DNA from 3 places in the Breoghania sp. JC706 genome. Region 2 is predicted to be linked to each of the others. Evidence: predicted binding sites of a transcription regulator. Region 2 holds the regulator's gene; each other region holds the start of a gene.
The links. The regulator LexA, encoded in region 2, represses DNA repair genes until DNA is damaged. The targets are predictions, from matches to a motif close to TGTTCNNNNTGTGTTCNG.

Region 1 (4,533 bases), on a different contig from region 2:
TGTGCGTTTCGACATGGACAAGGAACAGGCCGGGCAGACCCGCAAACGGCTCTTCGACATGGCGGCGGCGGACCGCATTCCCGTTACCGGCTATCACATGCCCTTCCCGGCCGTCGGCTATCTGGAAAAGCGTGGCGACGGCTACCGATGGGTGCAGGCCGCCTACGAGCTCTATCTTTAGGACGCGCGCCCAGTCCAGGAAGGTTTGAAGGGAACAGCCCCCGGCGCGAGGGAACCAACACCGTCCCGACACAATTGCGCCGGGCGTTCCCCGCACGTCCCAAGACGATGGCGGGAGCCGCACGCGAAAAGACGCAATATCCCCTGCGTCATCTTGGCGTGCCCCCCGCACGCATTGCGGCGGTAAGATATTTCTTAATGCTTCCATTATGTGCGCGTATTGTGATCCCAATTACAGTCCGACGGACCCGAAGCGGCCAAACTGAAGGTCCGCTCAAGGCCGCCGGCAAGCCGGGTTTCAGGGCGGCAGGGCATCAGCGTTGCGTTGCAAACCTCGCCCTTTCCGCGGAATCGTGCCGTTCGTGTGCGATATCGGTTGCCTGGAGATCCGGCCTGCCGGCCTTTTGAAGGCGCATGCAGACCGTGTGCTCCGGCAAAAGGCTTCTGGCCCGGCAGAACAGCGACAGGACGGTATCCGCCCTTCGCAGCCCACATTGTAACGGGAGAAAAACGATGAGATTGGGAGTATTGCGACGTTTGCTCGCTCCGGTGGCCATACTGGCTGCCGTTGTCGCCGTCGCGCCCGCAGGCGCGTCAACCCAGAACCCGATAACGCCCTCAGCGAGTGGCAAAGCCGGCGTGACGAATGCCGCCCTGCTCGGCGCCCCGGCCGCCGCTCAGGAAGAAGGCACAATCCAGCTCGCACAGTGGGGACCGCCGCCGCCGCGCTGGCGCCATCGTCCGCCGCCGCCGCGGTGGGGATATCGCCGTCCGCCGCCGCCGCCGGCCTATTATCGCGGACGCCGGGCTCATGTCGACTGGTGCATGAGGCGCTATCGTTCCTACAACCCCCGCACCGACAGGTTCCTGGGCTATGACGGGCGCTACCATCGCTGCAGGAGCCCCTACTGGCGCTAGGACGGCGCGCCCCGGGTGGAAGCAGAAGTTTGAAGGGTAGTCGCTGGCATTTGAAGTCGCACAGCACACCGAAACCAAGACAGAGATGGCCGGATGGATCTTCCTTCCGGCCGTTTTCTATCGGGCTTTCAGCGCATCCCGGCCGTGTTCGCCGTTCAGCGCGACGAAGGATCGACGAACCGTCCGACGAGCGCGCCGGGCAGCCGCAGGAAAAACAGCATCACACCGACCGCGTGCCGGAAACCGCCACTGCTCGTCTCGGCCTGCGGACCCGAGCGTCGCACCGCACGAATGGGCAGATGGCTGAGGTGTCGCCGACCGATGCGGCGCATGAGTTCGGCCTCGGCCAGCGGAGAGGCAGGATCATGTCCGCCCAGCCGCGCATAGAAGCGGCGCGACAGCAGCAGTCCCTGCCGGGCATGGCCGACGCCCAGTATGCGGCAGCGCAGCCACGAGATCCCCTCCGCCACTCGTGCCTTGATGCCGAGTTCGTCGTTGGCAGCACGAAAACAGGCCGCCTGTCTGTCGCCCCGACCGGTACGCTCCACCCGTTCGACAAATTTCGAGACCTCCCGATACCAGCCCGGATCAAGCACCGTGTCCGGTTCGAGAAACAGCAGCCACTCTCCCCGGCGCACAGCACCGGCGCCGGCTTGCAGGCGCGCCCCGCGCGGGCCCTCCGCGGCGATCCAACGGCAGCCCGCAGCCTCGGCGATCGTTTCCGTCATGTCGCATGAGCCGGCATCCGCGACGACGACCTCGCGCACGATTCCTTCCGCGGACGCCGGGACCAGAGCGGCCAGCGTTTCAACGAGCGTCGCTTCGTTGTTGAGGGTGGGGATGACGACAGCAAACATAACATCTTTCATAGCATCCTTTCTCTCGCATTTGCGAGATACCTTGACGCATATGCCGCCGCTAATGTTCTTGATTTGTTCCTTTTGGTGACCTATCATTTTTCTATGAACCGAAATGTGCCACATCCGACAGAACCGGGCCTTGCCCCACAGCCGCCTCTCGAAGAGGCAAGCGAGAGCGCGCACATCGATGCCGAGCGCCGGCGAGGCCGCGCGGCAGCGCTCAACATGGCTGGACGGTTCGAGACGGAGGCGCGCGAGGCAGCCGACGACGGCTGGGGCAGCCTGGAGGATCTGCCGGCGCTGAAGACCGAGGTTCAGGTGGAGGCGGCACGGCGGATCATCACCCGCAACGACTCGCCCGATATCGCCTTCGACCGGTCCATCAACCCCTACCGGGGGTGCGAACACGGCTGCATCTACTGCTTTGCGCGACCGACCCATGCCTATATGGGCATGTCGCCCGGGCTCGACTTCGAAACCAGGCTTTTCGCCAAACCGAACGCGGCCGAACTGCTTGCGCGCGAGATTTCCGCGCCCGGCTACAAGGTGAAGACCATCGCCATCGGCACGAACACAGACCCCTACCAGCCGATCGAGCGGCAGATGCGAATCATGCGCGAGGTGCTGGAGGTGCTGCGCGACGCACGCCACCCGGTCGGCATCGTCACCAAGTCCGCTCTGGTGATGCGCGATATCGACATCCTGTCGGAGATGGCGAGAGACGGCCTTGCCAAGGTGGCCCTTTCGGTGACGACGCTCGATCGCAAGCTGGCGCGTGCGATGGAACCGAGGGCGGCGACGCCTGCGCGCCGGCTCGAGGCGATTGCGGCCCTGTCGCAGGCCGGCATTCCGACATCCGTCATGGTCGCACCGATCATTCCCGCGCTAAACGACCAGGAGATCGAACGCATCCTCGATGCCTGTCATGCGCAAGGCGCGCGGGAAGCGGGATATATTCTCGTGCGGCTGCCGCACGAGGTGAGCCCGCTCTTTCGCGACTGGCTGCTGCGCAACTATCCCGACCGCTATCGGCGCGTGATGTCCGTGCTGCAGACGATGCGGGGCGGCAAGGACTACGATGCGGAGTGGGGCAAGCGCATGCGCGGAGAAGGCCCCTATGCGTGGCAGCTCGGCCGCCGCTTCGAACTTGCCGCGAAGCGGCTGGGGTTCAATCAACGCCGCAAACGGCTTCGAACCGATCTCTTTGTCCCGCCGTTCAAGAGTGCAGAGCAACTGAGCCTCTTCTGAGCAGGCCACGGCGAAAAGACCTGCGATCCGCTTCCTCCAAACCATGGAACGATCACGGGTGTCGAATACAGGGGATTTTCCCGTTCCGGCCGATTTCGCCGAAGGACCGGTTATCCTATGGTTCGCGCATGACCCGCTCTCTTGCCCCCGCCCGAAGATCGCCTCCCACAAAAACGTCGCTGCCGACGCTCAAGCACGAGAAGCGGCTGGCGCGCGCATTCGGCGGTCTCGTTGCAGGCATCGACGAAGCTGGACGGGGCCCGTGGGCGGGGCCCGTGGTCGTCGCCGCGGTCATCCTCGACCCCAAGGCGGTTCCCGAGGGGCTCAACGATTCAAAGAAGCTGAGCGAAGCGCGCCGGGAAGCGCTCTACGCAACCATTCTTTCCCAGGCGGATGTCGGGATCGTAATGGCATCGGCGGCACGGATCGATGCGATGAACATCCGCGCCGCAACCCTGTGGGCGATGCGCGGCGCCCTTTGCGCCCTGTCGGAGCGCCCGGCGGCTGCACTTATCGACGGGCGGGACGTTCCCCCGGCGTTGCCCTGCCACGGTGAGGCCCTGATAGGAGGCGATGCGGCCTCCCTGTCGATCGCCGCCGCCTCGATCGTCGCCAAGGTCACGCGCGACCGGTTGATGGTGCGCCTGTCCGAGGAACTGCCGGACTACGGCTTTGCCGCCCACAAGGGATACGGTACGGCGCAGCATCAGGACGCGTTGGCCCGCCTGGGACCGTGTGCGTATCATCGCCGCTCCTTCGCGCCCATAAGGCTGCGGCTGGAACAGCGCGCGACCTGATAGGGATCGCAGGGGCGCACCGATGCCTTCCATCAACGATGGCAATCGACGACGGGACATATAAAAAAGCCGCCATCCAATGGACAGCGGCCTTTCAGAAGCAGTCAGAGGCATTCCCCTGAGCGCTCGGCAGGGATACCCCCCCGGCGTCACGCCCTGCCTATGGTGCACGGTCAGTTGATACGGCTGCCCACTTCCTTGATGCTGTCGGCCATCAGCTTGTCAGCGACTTTACCCGAAACCTTGTCGCGAAGGATCGCCTCGGCCGCCGTGATCGCGACATCTGTCGCCCGTGCCTTGACTTCGGCCAGAGCCTGGGTTTCAGCCATCGCGATCTTGGTTTCGGCAAGCTTCGTGCGGCGCGCGATCAGATCGTTCAGCGCCGCCTCGGTCTGCCCGGTCAGCAATTCCGCCTCGCGCTTCGCTTCCGCGATGATCGCTTCGGCCTCTTCCTCGGCCTCGCGATGCTTGCGCTGGTATTCCGCAAGCAGAGACTGGGCCTCCTCGCGCAGGCGGCGCGCCTCGTCCAG
Region 2 (4,533 bases):
GCCGGGACGTCCTCCGGGAGCCCGCCGGGAGGCCCGCACGGAAACCGGCGGACCGAGGCCTAAAGATTGACGTAGCTCCGGCTGACCGAGGATGCCCAGGATTTCGACATGAACGTAATGACGCGCCCCGACGAACTCATCGCGCACGCGCCTGCCAACACCTACGTGCAGACGGTCACGGAAGTCACCCATTACACCGAGCGCCTCTTCCGTTTTCGCATGACGCGTCCGGCCGAATTCCGCTTCCGTTCAGGCGAATTCGTGATGATCGGGCTGATGATCGACGGCAAGCCGCTGTTTCGCGCCTATTCCATCGCCAGCCCCGCCTGGGGCGAGGAGCTCGAGTTCTTCTCCATCAAGGTGCCCGACGGGCCTCTGACCTCGCATCTTCAGAACATCAAGGTGGGCGATGCCGTCTTGATGAAGAAGAAGCCCACCGGCACGCTCGTCAACGATGCGCTCATTCCCGGCAAGCGGCTCTACATGTTTTCCACCGGCACCGGGATTGCCCCCTTTGCAAGCCTTATCCGCGAGCCGGAGACCTACGAGAAATTCGACGAGCTGATCCTGACCCACACATGCCGCGAAGTGGCGGAGCTGAAGTACGGTCTCGATCTTGTCGAGGAAATCCGCAATGACGAGATGCTGCGGGAGGTCCTGGATCCTTCCAAGCTGCGCCACTACACCTCCGTGACACGCGAGGATTATCCTTTCCGCGGCCGCATCACGGACCTTATCGCGAGCGGCAAGCTCTTCACCGACCTCGGCGTGCCGCCGCTCGACCCGGCCACGGATCGGGGCATGATCTGCGGCTCTATGGCGATGCTCAAGGATACCAAAGTCCTTCTGGAAAAGGCCGGATTGACCGAAGGCGCCAACAACCGTCCCGCGGAATTCGTCATCGAGCGCGCCTTTGCCGATTGAAGAATCAATGAATTGGAACCTTGAGGCCGGAGCAGCAATGCTTCGGCCTTTTTCGTCTGCGTCACCGTACTGGAAGGAGCGCACGCCAGCGACGACACGTGCCATTTCGAGCCCCTGAACGGGACGTGATCGACCGGCAACGAACGCGCGATACCTACCTGTTTTCAAGTCCTTAAGCGCATACGCGCAAGCAAATTCCAGATCGCGCGACAACTGGGTTCGCGCGCCCGGTTGCCACACCACGGATGGTTAACTCGCCCTTAACCCTTGCGGAACACATATAGAACGTGTAACGTGCCGTTCGCGTTTTGTACCAATACGGTTGCAAGCGAAGGACCCCATGCTGACGCGCAAGCAATTCGAACTTTTGATGTTCATCCACGAGCGCCTGAAGGAAACGGGCGTTCCGCCGTCCTTCGACGAAATGAAGGATGCGCTCGACCTCAGGTCGAAATCGGGGATCCACCGTCTCATCACCGCTCTGGAAGAGCGCGGCTTCATCCGCCGCCTCCCCAACAGGGCGCGCGCTCTCGAGGTGGTACGGCTGCCGGATTCGGTTTCGCCAAGCTTTGCGGCCCAGCGCGGACGCGGGTTTTCGCCAAGCGTCATCGAAGGCTCCCTCGGCCGCACGCCAAAGGCTGTCGCGCCCCCCGCCTCGCAGAGCAGTGACGAGGCGGCCGACGTCGCCACCATCCCCGTCATGGGCCGCATTGCGGCAGGCGTTCCGATTTCGGCGATTGAAACGCACAGCCATTCGATCTCGGTTCCCTTCGACATGCTTGGAAACGGGGACCATTTCGCGCTTGAGGTGCGAGGCGACTCCATGATCGAAGCCGGCATTCTCGACGGCGATACCGTTGTCATCAGGCGCGGCGAAACCGCCGAAAACGGAGACATCGTTGTCGCCCTGATCGACGACGAGGAAGCAACGCTGAAGCGCCTGCGCCGCAAGGGCGCCTCCATTGCGCTTGAGGCGGCCAACCCGGCTTACGAGACGCGCATTTTCGGCCCCGACCGCGTGCGGATCCAGGGGAAACTCGCCGCTCTTTTCCGGCGGTACTAGATCGATTTTGGTCCTGGCGCTCCGGCACGGACGACAGGAAAGGGACTTCATAACAGGAACTTGAAGCATTTTGCGGTGTGATTGATTCAGTCTGACAAGACCGCGCCCGTGCGGCAGGTCATCGACTGCCGGGCATTTGCCCTGATAGGCTGTCGCTTGGATGCCGTTGCTTGGACACTGACAGGTTTCGGAAAATCCCGGCCGATCAGGTCGGTTTCGGAATGAGCCGACGCCTTTGCCGTCCTTATTGGGGGCATTCGTCTATCGCGATTGTTCGCCCTGCTGTGCTGGCGTGGATTGCCAGGGCCGGCCGGCCGGATTTCGCGCGGTGACGAGGCGGCGAAGCCATCCCCGACGTGCCGCTGGTTCTGATGACGACGCCTTGCGACCGAGATAGAGCGCGACAGCCCCGTGAGCGGCGAGATAGTTTTTGTCGAAGACAAGTGCCTGTTCTTTGCAATCATCCGGGGCGGTGAGATGGCTAACGATCACATCGGCGCGCAGACAGTCTTCGGCGAAGGCATCCGGCCGGCTGACGCGCGAAAGAATAATCGAGATGCGTTCGCCGGAGCCTCCCGACCGGTCCTTCCGCGATAAGGGCTCCGATGCGATCGGCGCCGATGCGATCGTCGAAGGTGCAACTCCCGCGCCTGCGTTTGCGGTGCGCTTCGGGGTGCCGGCATGTGTCGGGGTGGCGGCATGCTGCGCCTCTCTTTCAGCCGCAGGCGCCCCGGCGGGGACGGGTTCCGCGGTAGCGAAACTGCGAACGGGCGATTTGATGCGCCACGCAAACTGACCTGTACCGGCGGGAGATTTGTCTGCCACCGCGGAGAAAGCCATCGATGGAGAAGCAGTCATTTCCGATGCTGTCCGCGAGGCAACCGCGAGTTTCTCGCCAAAGCGGCGACCGGCGATGATATCCGCGCCGGGTGTCTCGCGTTGCGATACCGCTTCAACAGGAGGGAGGGCTGCTTTGATAATGCAAGCTTTTTCATCGCAATTCATGACGCCGGAGCCGGCTTTTCGCTCTGCAAGGGCCGCTGCATCGCCGTCCGCACGCAACCAGATCTCCGCCTCAAATTTGCCGCCCGAACCAAGCGCAACCGCCAGCGGACCTTGCTGCGTGCGCACCGCGACGGTTCGCCCGTCCTCGCTGACGAGTATGTCCGGTCGCTGGTACGCGAAAGCGACGACGACGGCTGCAGCAATGGGGAGGATGCCAAGAAGGCGCCAGCGGCTTGTCCAAAGGGCCAGCCACAAGAGCCCTGCCACCGAAAGGATGGCCGGGGCATCGCCAATGGCGCCGACGACACCGCTTCCCGGCGTCCATTCGGCGATCTTGGCCGCGATCGCCAGCATCCCGTCGATGCCAAGCCCCATCGGTTGGAGCGCGAGCGGATCAAGACCAAACGGCATGGCCAGGACGGTCGCGACGGCGAACGGCATGATCAGAAGACTGACAAGAGGCATCGCCGCCATGTTCGCCAGAAGCCCAAGAGGGCTGGCGCGATGGAAGTGACTGAGCGCAATGGGCCCGGTTGCGAATCCGGCAATAAGCGAAGTCATAGCAAGGCCGCTCGCCCAAAAGACGACAAAGCGCAGGATGGAGGCGACCTTGGAGCGACCGGCAAGTTCGGCGGCGTCTACCCCTTGCGATGTCTTGCGCCATACAAACCAGGCGCGATAGGCTGCGACGAGCGCGATGACGGCCGCAAACGACATCTGGAAGCCGGGCTGCAGCAGGGCCTCGGGTGTGAGCACCAGGACAATTGCCGCGGCCAGAGCGACGGAGCGCATCGTCACCGCCGGCCGGCCGGCAATCATCGCGATGAAGATCACGGCCGCCATGACATAGGCGCGCTGGGTCGCGATCGAGGCGCCGGAAATGACCAGATAGGCAGTCGCGGCGACCAGCGCGGCAGCAGCAGCCCAGCTGCGGATCGGGCGGCGCAGCGCGAGGCCCGGGCTGAGCGCGAGCCCGGCCCTCACAACGAAGAAGATCGCCCCCGCAACAAGGGCCATGTGCATGCCGGAAATGGCAAGCACGTGGGCAAGACCGGCGATGCGCAGGTTCTCCTGACTGCCTTCGGATACCGCGCCGCGATCCCCCACGATGAGCGCGGCGGCGATCGCGCCGGCATCTCCGGGGAGCGTCTGACGGATTCGCGCGCCGATGCGGCCGCGCATATCCGCGATCGCGGCCGTGATCTGGAGGCGCCAGCTTGCCGGCATGCCGAGCACTGCGGGCTTCGTGCGACCGTAGATGAAGCCATAGGCGCCAACGCGATCGAAATAGGCCGCCCGGTCGAACGCATAACCGCCGGGCATCACCGGGCCTTGCGGCGGCGAGAGCCGGGCGCGAAAGCTGATCGCCTGGCCCGGCAGAGGTTGAGGCAGCGCCCGGCCGGTCACGCGAATACGCGCGGGCAGCGCCGTCGGCTCAACGTCCGCAATGCGAGCGGGCCGGACCGTCAGCCGGTAGCCGTTTTCGCGCTGCTCCACATTTTCCACCCATCCTGCGACCTCCGCCGTCCGCTCTTTCGCGA
Region 3 (4,533 bases), on a different contig from region 2:
GACATCGGGGAAATCGGCCGACAGGCCATCGATGGCGATTTTTTGCTCAAGCCCTTCGTTCTTCAGCCAGTTGGAGGCTTCGTGCTTGAACATGGAGACGACGAGCACCTTCGGCGCAACCGGCTCGGCTGCGACGGGAGCGGAGATGGCGCCGACCAGCGCGGCTGCGGCGAGGGAAGAAAGAAGACGCATGGGAGAAACCTCTCGGGATCGGGAGACACCGTTCCTAGAGCATTTCATGGTTCGGCGGAACCAGAACGCGCGCATTTGTGGTGTGGCCCATCCTTCGAGACGGCCTTGTCAGGCCTCCTCAGGATGACGTCGAGTGTGTTGAAGCCTTCGTTGAACCAGCAACATGGACAACGTCATCCTGAGGAGCCCGCGTGAGCGGGCGTCTCGAAGGATGGGCGACTTGCTTCGTCTGACCATGAATTGCTCCAAGGCCACGCAACCGGGGGCTGCAAGGTCAAACAACGGGCAAAGAGACCGGTCGGTGAGCGAAACCCCGCCATGTTGGACGAAGGCGGCGCGGTGATGACGACGGCGGGATCGGGGCCCTGAACGCGAAACGGCCGCGCGAGGGGCGCGGCCGTGTGGAATATTGCCGGTCAGGACACGACGGACGCCGACCGCGAACCGCAATTGCAGCCGGTCCGCGCCGCCGCATTCCCGATCAGTCGTTGTCGATCAGTCGGGGCCAATCGGTCGGGGCCAATCGGTCGTCGCCCGATCAGTCGTCAACAGATCCGCTCGGCTCGTCGTCGCTGTCGCCGCTGGGATCGGTGATCTTCTCCGCGATGAGGCCGGCGTTCTGGCGGATGGCGAGTTCGATCTCCTGGGCCACTTCCGGGTTCTCGCGCAGGAAGTTCTTGGCGTTCTCCCGCCCCTGCCCCAGCCGCTGGCTGTTGTAGGAAAACCAGGCGCCCGACTTCTCGACAACGCCGCCCTTGACGCCGAGGTCGATGAGCTCGCCCATCTTGGACACGCCCTCGCCGTACATGATGTCGAACTCGATCTGCTTGAACGGCGGCGCGAGCTTGTTCTTGACGACCTTGACCTTGGTCTGGTTGCCGACGATCTCGTCCTTGTCCTTGATCGAACCGATGCGGCGGATGTCGAGACGGACCGAGGCGTAGAACTTCAGCGCGTTGCCGCCCGTCGTCGTCTCCGGCGAGCCGAACATCACACCGATCTTCATGCGGATCTGGTTGATGAAGATCACCATCGTCTTCGACTTGGAGATCGAGGCGGTGAGTTTGCGGAGCGCCTGGCTCATCAGACGCGCCTGAAGGCCCGGCAGGCTGTCGCCCATCTCGCCTTCCAGTTCCGCGCGCGGGGTCAGGGCCGCCACCGAATCGACCACCAGCACGTCGATCGCGCCGGAGCGCACCAGCGTGTCGGCAATCTCCAGCGCCTGCTCACCCGCATCCGGCTGCGAGATCAGCATGTCGTCGATCGTGACGCCGAGCTTCCTCGCATAGACCGGATCGAGCGCATGCTCGGCATCGATGAAGGCGCAGATGCCGCCCTTCTTCTGGGCTTCGGCAACCGTATGCAGCGCCAGCGTGGTCTTGCCCGAGGATTCCGGGCCGTAGATCTCCACGATGCGCCCGCGCGGCAACCCGCCGATGCCGAGTGCGATATCGAGACCGATGGACCCGGTGGAGATCGACTCCACCTCCACGACCTGGCCTTCGCCGAGCCGCATGATCGATCCCTTGCCGAAGGCGCGCTCGATCTGCGCCAGGGCTGCGTCCAGTGCTTTGGTCTTGTCCATTCCGGTGCCCTCGACGAGGCGAAGTGAGGCCTGTGACATCTTTGCGTCCTTATTCCACGCCCGTCAGGCGGTTTCAAATCGCATTCTTGTACATGGTTTGTTCTTCATATTTATCCCCATGTCAAGCAGCTGAAAATTATGGTTTATAGTCAATGTGTTCCGCATATGTTCGCAGGCGAGCCCGACACGGTCCGCGCAAGGCGACGTAAGGGCACTTTCGGGAATCGGCAAAGATTACCACTTGGCCCGCCCGCGCAGACGCTGCAATGATCGCCCGAAATGGCGGGGCGGAGGGCCAACAAGGGGCAAGCCGACAACGGGACGTGACATGAGATGACAGCGCCTGGCGCGACGCCGACCGGCAACGAGCAAAGCTCTACACCGCCGCAGATGAGGGAAGGCACGGACGACCGCCCGCAAGGGCTTGCCCGCGGAACCCCGCCGATCGCCCTTCTGGGCGGCATCCATCTCGACCGGCTCGCCCATGCCGACCGGCGCATCCTGCCCGACACCTCCACCCCCGGCCGGATCGTCGCGCGCCCGGGCGGAGTGGCGACCAACGTGGCGATGGTGCTGGCCCGGCTCGGCCAACGTGTGCGGCTCTTCGGCAGGATCGGGCCGGACGGCGACGGCGTGGCGCTGTCGGTCATGCTCTCCGGTCTCGGCATCGACATTTCCGGCGTGCGCGAGGGCAAGAGCCCGACGGCAAGCTACCTGGCGCTGCACGATCCCGACGGCCGGCTTGCGGCCGCGATCGTGGACGATGCCGTCACCTACGAATTCGGCCCCGACGACCTCGCCGCGCCGCAGGAGGGACAAGGGGCGGGATTGATGGAGGCGGGCATCTGGTTTCTCGACGCCAACCTGCGCGCCGACACGCTGGAACGGCTGAGCGAGATCGCCGGCCCGAGAGAAGAAAGACAACCGGGAGCACGGCCGTTCCTCGCCGCCGACGCGGTCTCCATCGCCAAGGCCCGGCGGCTGGAACCGGTGCTCCACCGGCTCGACCTGCTGTTTGCCAACCACGCCGAGGCTGCCGCCCTTGCCGGCATCGACGGCCCAGCGGACAGGCTCGCCCGCGCTCTGGTCGAGCTTCAGGACGGCCCGCTGGCTGCCATCGTCACCGACGGCGAGGCAGGTGCCGTGTTGGCGCAGGGCGGCGGGCCGATTCTGCACCGCCCCGCCCTGCCCGCCCGCCTCGTCGACGTGACGGGCGCGGGCGACGCGCTGACGGGGGGAACGCTCGCCGGTCTTGCCTCGGGGCTCGACCTGGCGCAAGCACTCGACTACGGTCGCGCCGCCGCCGCCCTCACCGTGGAGGCAACGGGCGCCGCGCCCGCAAGCCTGACGCTGGCCGCCCTCCACCTGCGCCTCGACGCCGCCGAGGCGAACGAAGACATTCATCAAGGTACTCAGAGTACGGAACCGGGAGAAATCGGCCCGTGATCGACCACATCGTTCCCTCGCGCGAAATCGAGGAAGCCCGCGCCGAGCGTTCGCCGCTCGTGGCACTGGAATCGACCATCATCACCCACGGCATGCCGTGGCCGCAGAACATGGAAACGGCGCTCGAGGTGGAGCATGCCATCCGCGCGGAAGGCGCCACGCCCGCCACCATCGCCGTCATCGACGGCACGCTCAAGGTGGGGCTCACCGAGGGCGAACTGGAGGGACTGGCGAAGAGCCAGGACGTGATGAAGCTCTCGCGCGCCGACCTCGCCTTCGCGCTGGCGCAGGGACGCACCGGCTCGACGACGGTCGCCGCCACGATGATGGCGGCCCATGCCGTGGGCATTTCGGTCTTCGCCACCGGCGGCATCGGCGGCGTGCACCGCGGCGCGGAGACGAGCTTCGACATTTCCGCCGATCTGGAGGAGCTGGGCCGCACCCCGGTCTGCGTCGTCGCAGCCGGCCCCAAGGCTCTGCTCGACATTCCGAAGACGCTGGAGGTGCTGGAGACGCGCGGCGTGCCGGTGATCGGCTTCGGCACGGACGAACTGCCCGCCTTCTGGTCGCGCCATTCGGGGCTTGAGGCCCCCTACCGGCTGGATACGGCCGACGACATCGCCCGGCTGATGGACGTGCGCACGCGCTTCGGCGGCCACGGCGGCATTCTGGTCGCCAATCCGGTGCCGCAAGAGGCAGAGATCCCGGCCGACGAGATGGAAGGCCACATCGCGGCGGCGCTCAAGGCGGCGGATGCGGACGGCATCCACGGCAAGGAGGTCACGCCTTTCGTTCTGTCGAAGATTTTCGAGCTGACGGCCGGCCGCAGCCTGAAGACGAACATCGCGCTGATGCTGAACAACGCCCGCCTCGCCGCCCGCATCGCCGTCGCCCTGCGCAAGCCGGTCACCTACTGAGGGAGCGTTGATGGCCGGCGCGGATGGCCGGGCCTGGGCGACATGTCCGGGCAACGGCGGCCTGGGCGACGGGGGCCAGGGCGACGGGGGCCTCGGCGACAGAGGCCTGATCGTCGTTTGAGCCACCCGCGCAGGTCTCTCTGCCGCCACCGCCCGCTCAGGTCTCTCCATCGTCATTGCCCGGCTTCGTCCGGGCAATCCACTGCCGGCCGCAGCATTTGGGGCACGCGCTGGATCACCCGGACAAAGCCGGGTGATGACGGAGGAGGGATCGGTTCGGGACGGCGAGCGGCGGGTTTTCCGTTTCGCCGGCCTCGCATTCGATGTCATTCCCGCGAAGGTGGGAATCCAGCATTCCAGAGGAGTCGGCGGCGCGCGCACTGCGGCCGGATC

Region 1: the regulator LexA is predicted to act here: its motif matches at 2,021-2,038, upstream of V2L18_RS14990 (PA0069 family radical SAM protein).
Region 3: the regulator LexA is predicted to act here: its motif matches at 1,933-1,950, upstream of recA (recombinase RecA).

What each region holds. Positions count from the first base shown of each region.
Region 1 is NZ_JBANCG010000006.1:402,259-406,791, reverse strand. It holds gene V2L18_RS15005 (MBL fold metallo-hydrolase) at 1-181, shown strand, start outside; partial or broken gene V2L18_RS15000 (BA14K family protein) at 991-1,098, shown strand; gene V2L18_RS14995 (glycosyltransferase) at 1,254-1,955, opposite strand; gene V2L18_RS14990 (PA0069 family radical SAM protein) at 2,073-3,206, shown strand; gene V2L18_RS14985 (ribonuclease HII) at 3,335-4,003, shown strand; gene V2L18_RS14980 (F0F1 ATP synthase subunit B) at 4,177-4,533, opposite strand, start outside.
Region 2 is NZ_JBANCG010000005.1:407,209-411,741, forward strand. It holds gene V2L18_RS12870 (ferredoxin--NADP reductase) at 109-924, shown strand; gene lexA (transcriptional repressor LexA) at 1,265-1,987, shown strand; gene V2L18_RS12880 (ComEC/Rec2 family competence protein) at 2,249-4,533, opposite strand, start outside.
Region 3 is NZ_JBANCG010000001.1:403,461-407,993, reverse strand. It holds gene V2L18_RS01745 (purine nucleoside permease) at 1-192, opposite strand, end outside; gene recA (recombinase RecA) at 731-1,816, opposite strand; gene V2L18_RS01735 (PfkB family carbohydrate kinase) at 2,111-3,223, shown strand; gene V2L18_RS01730 (pseudouridine-5'-phosphate glycosidase) at 3,220-4,140, shown strand.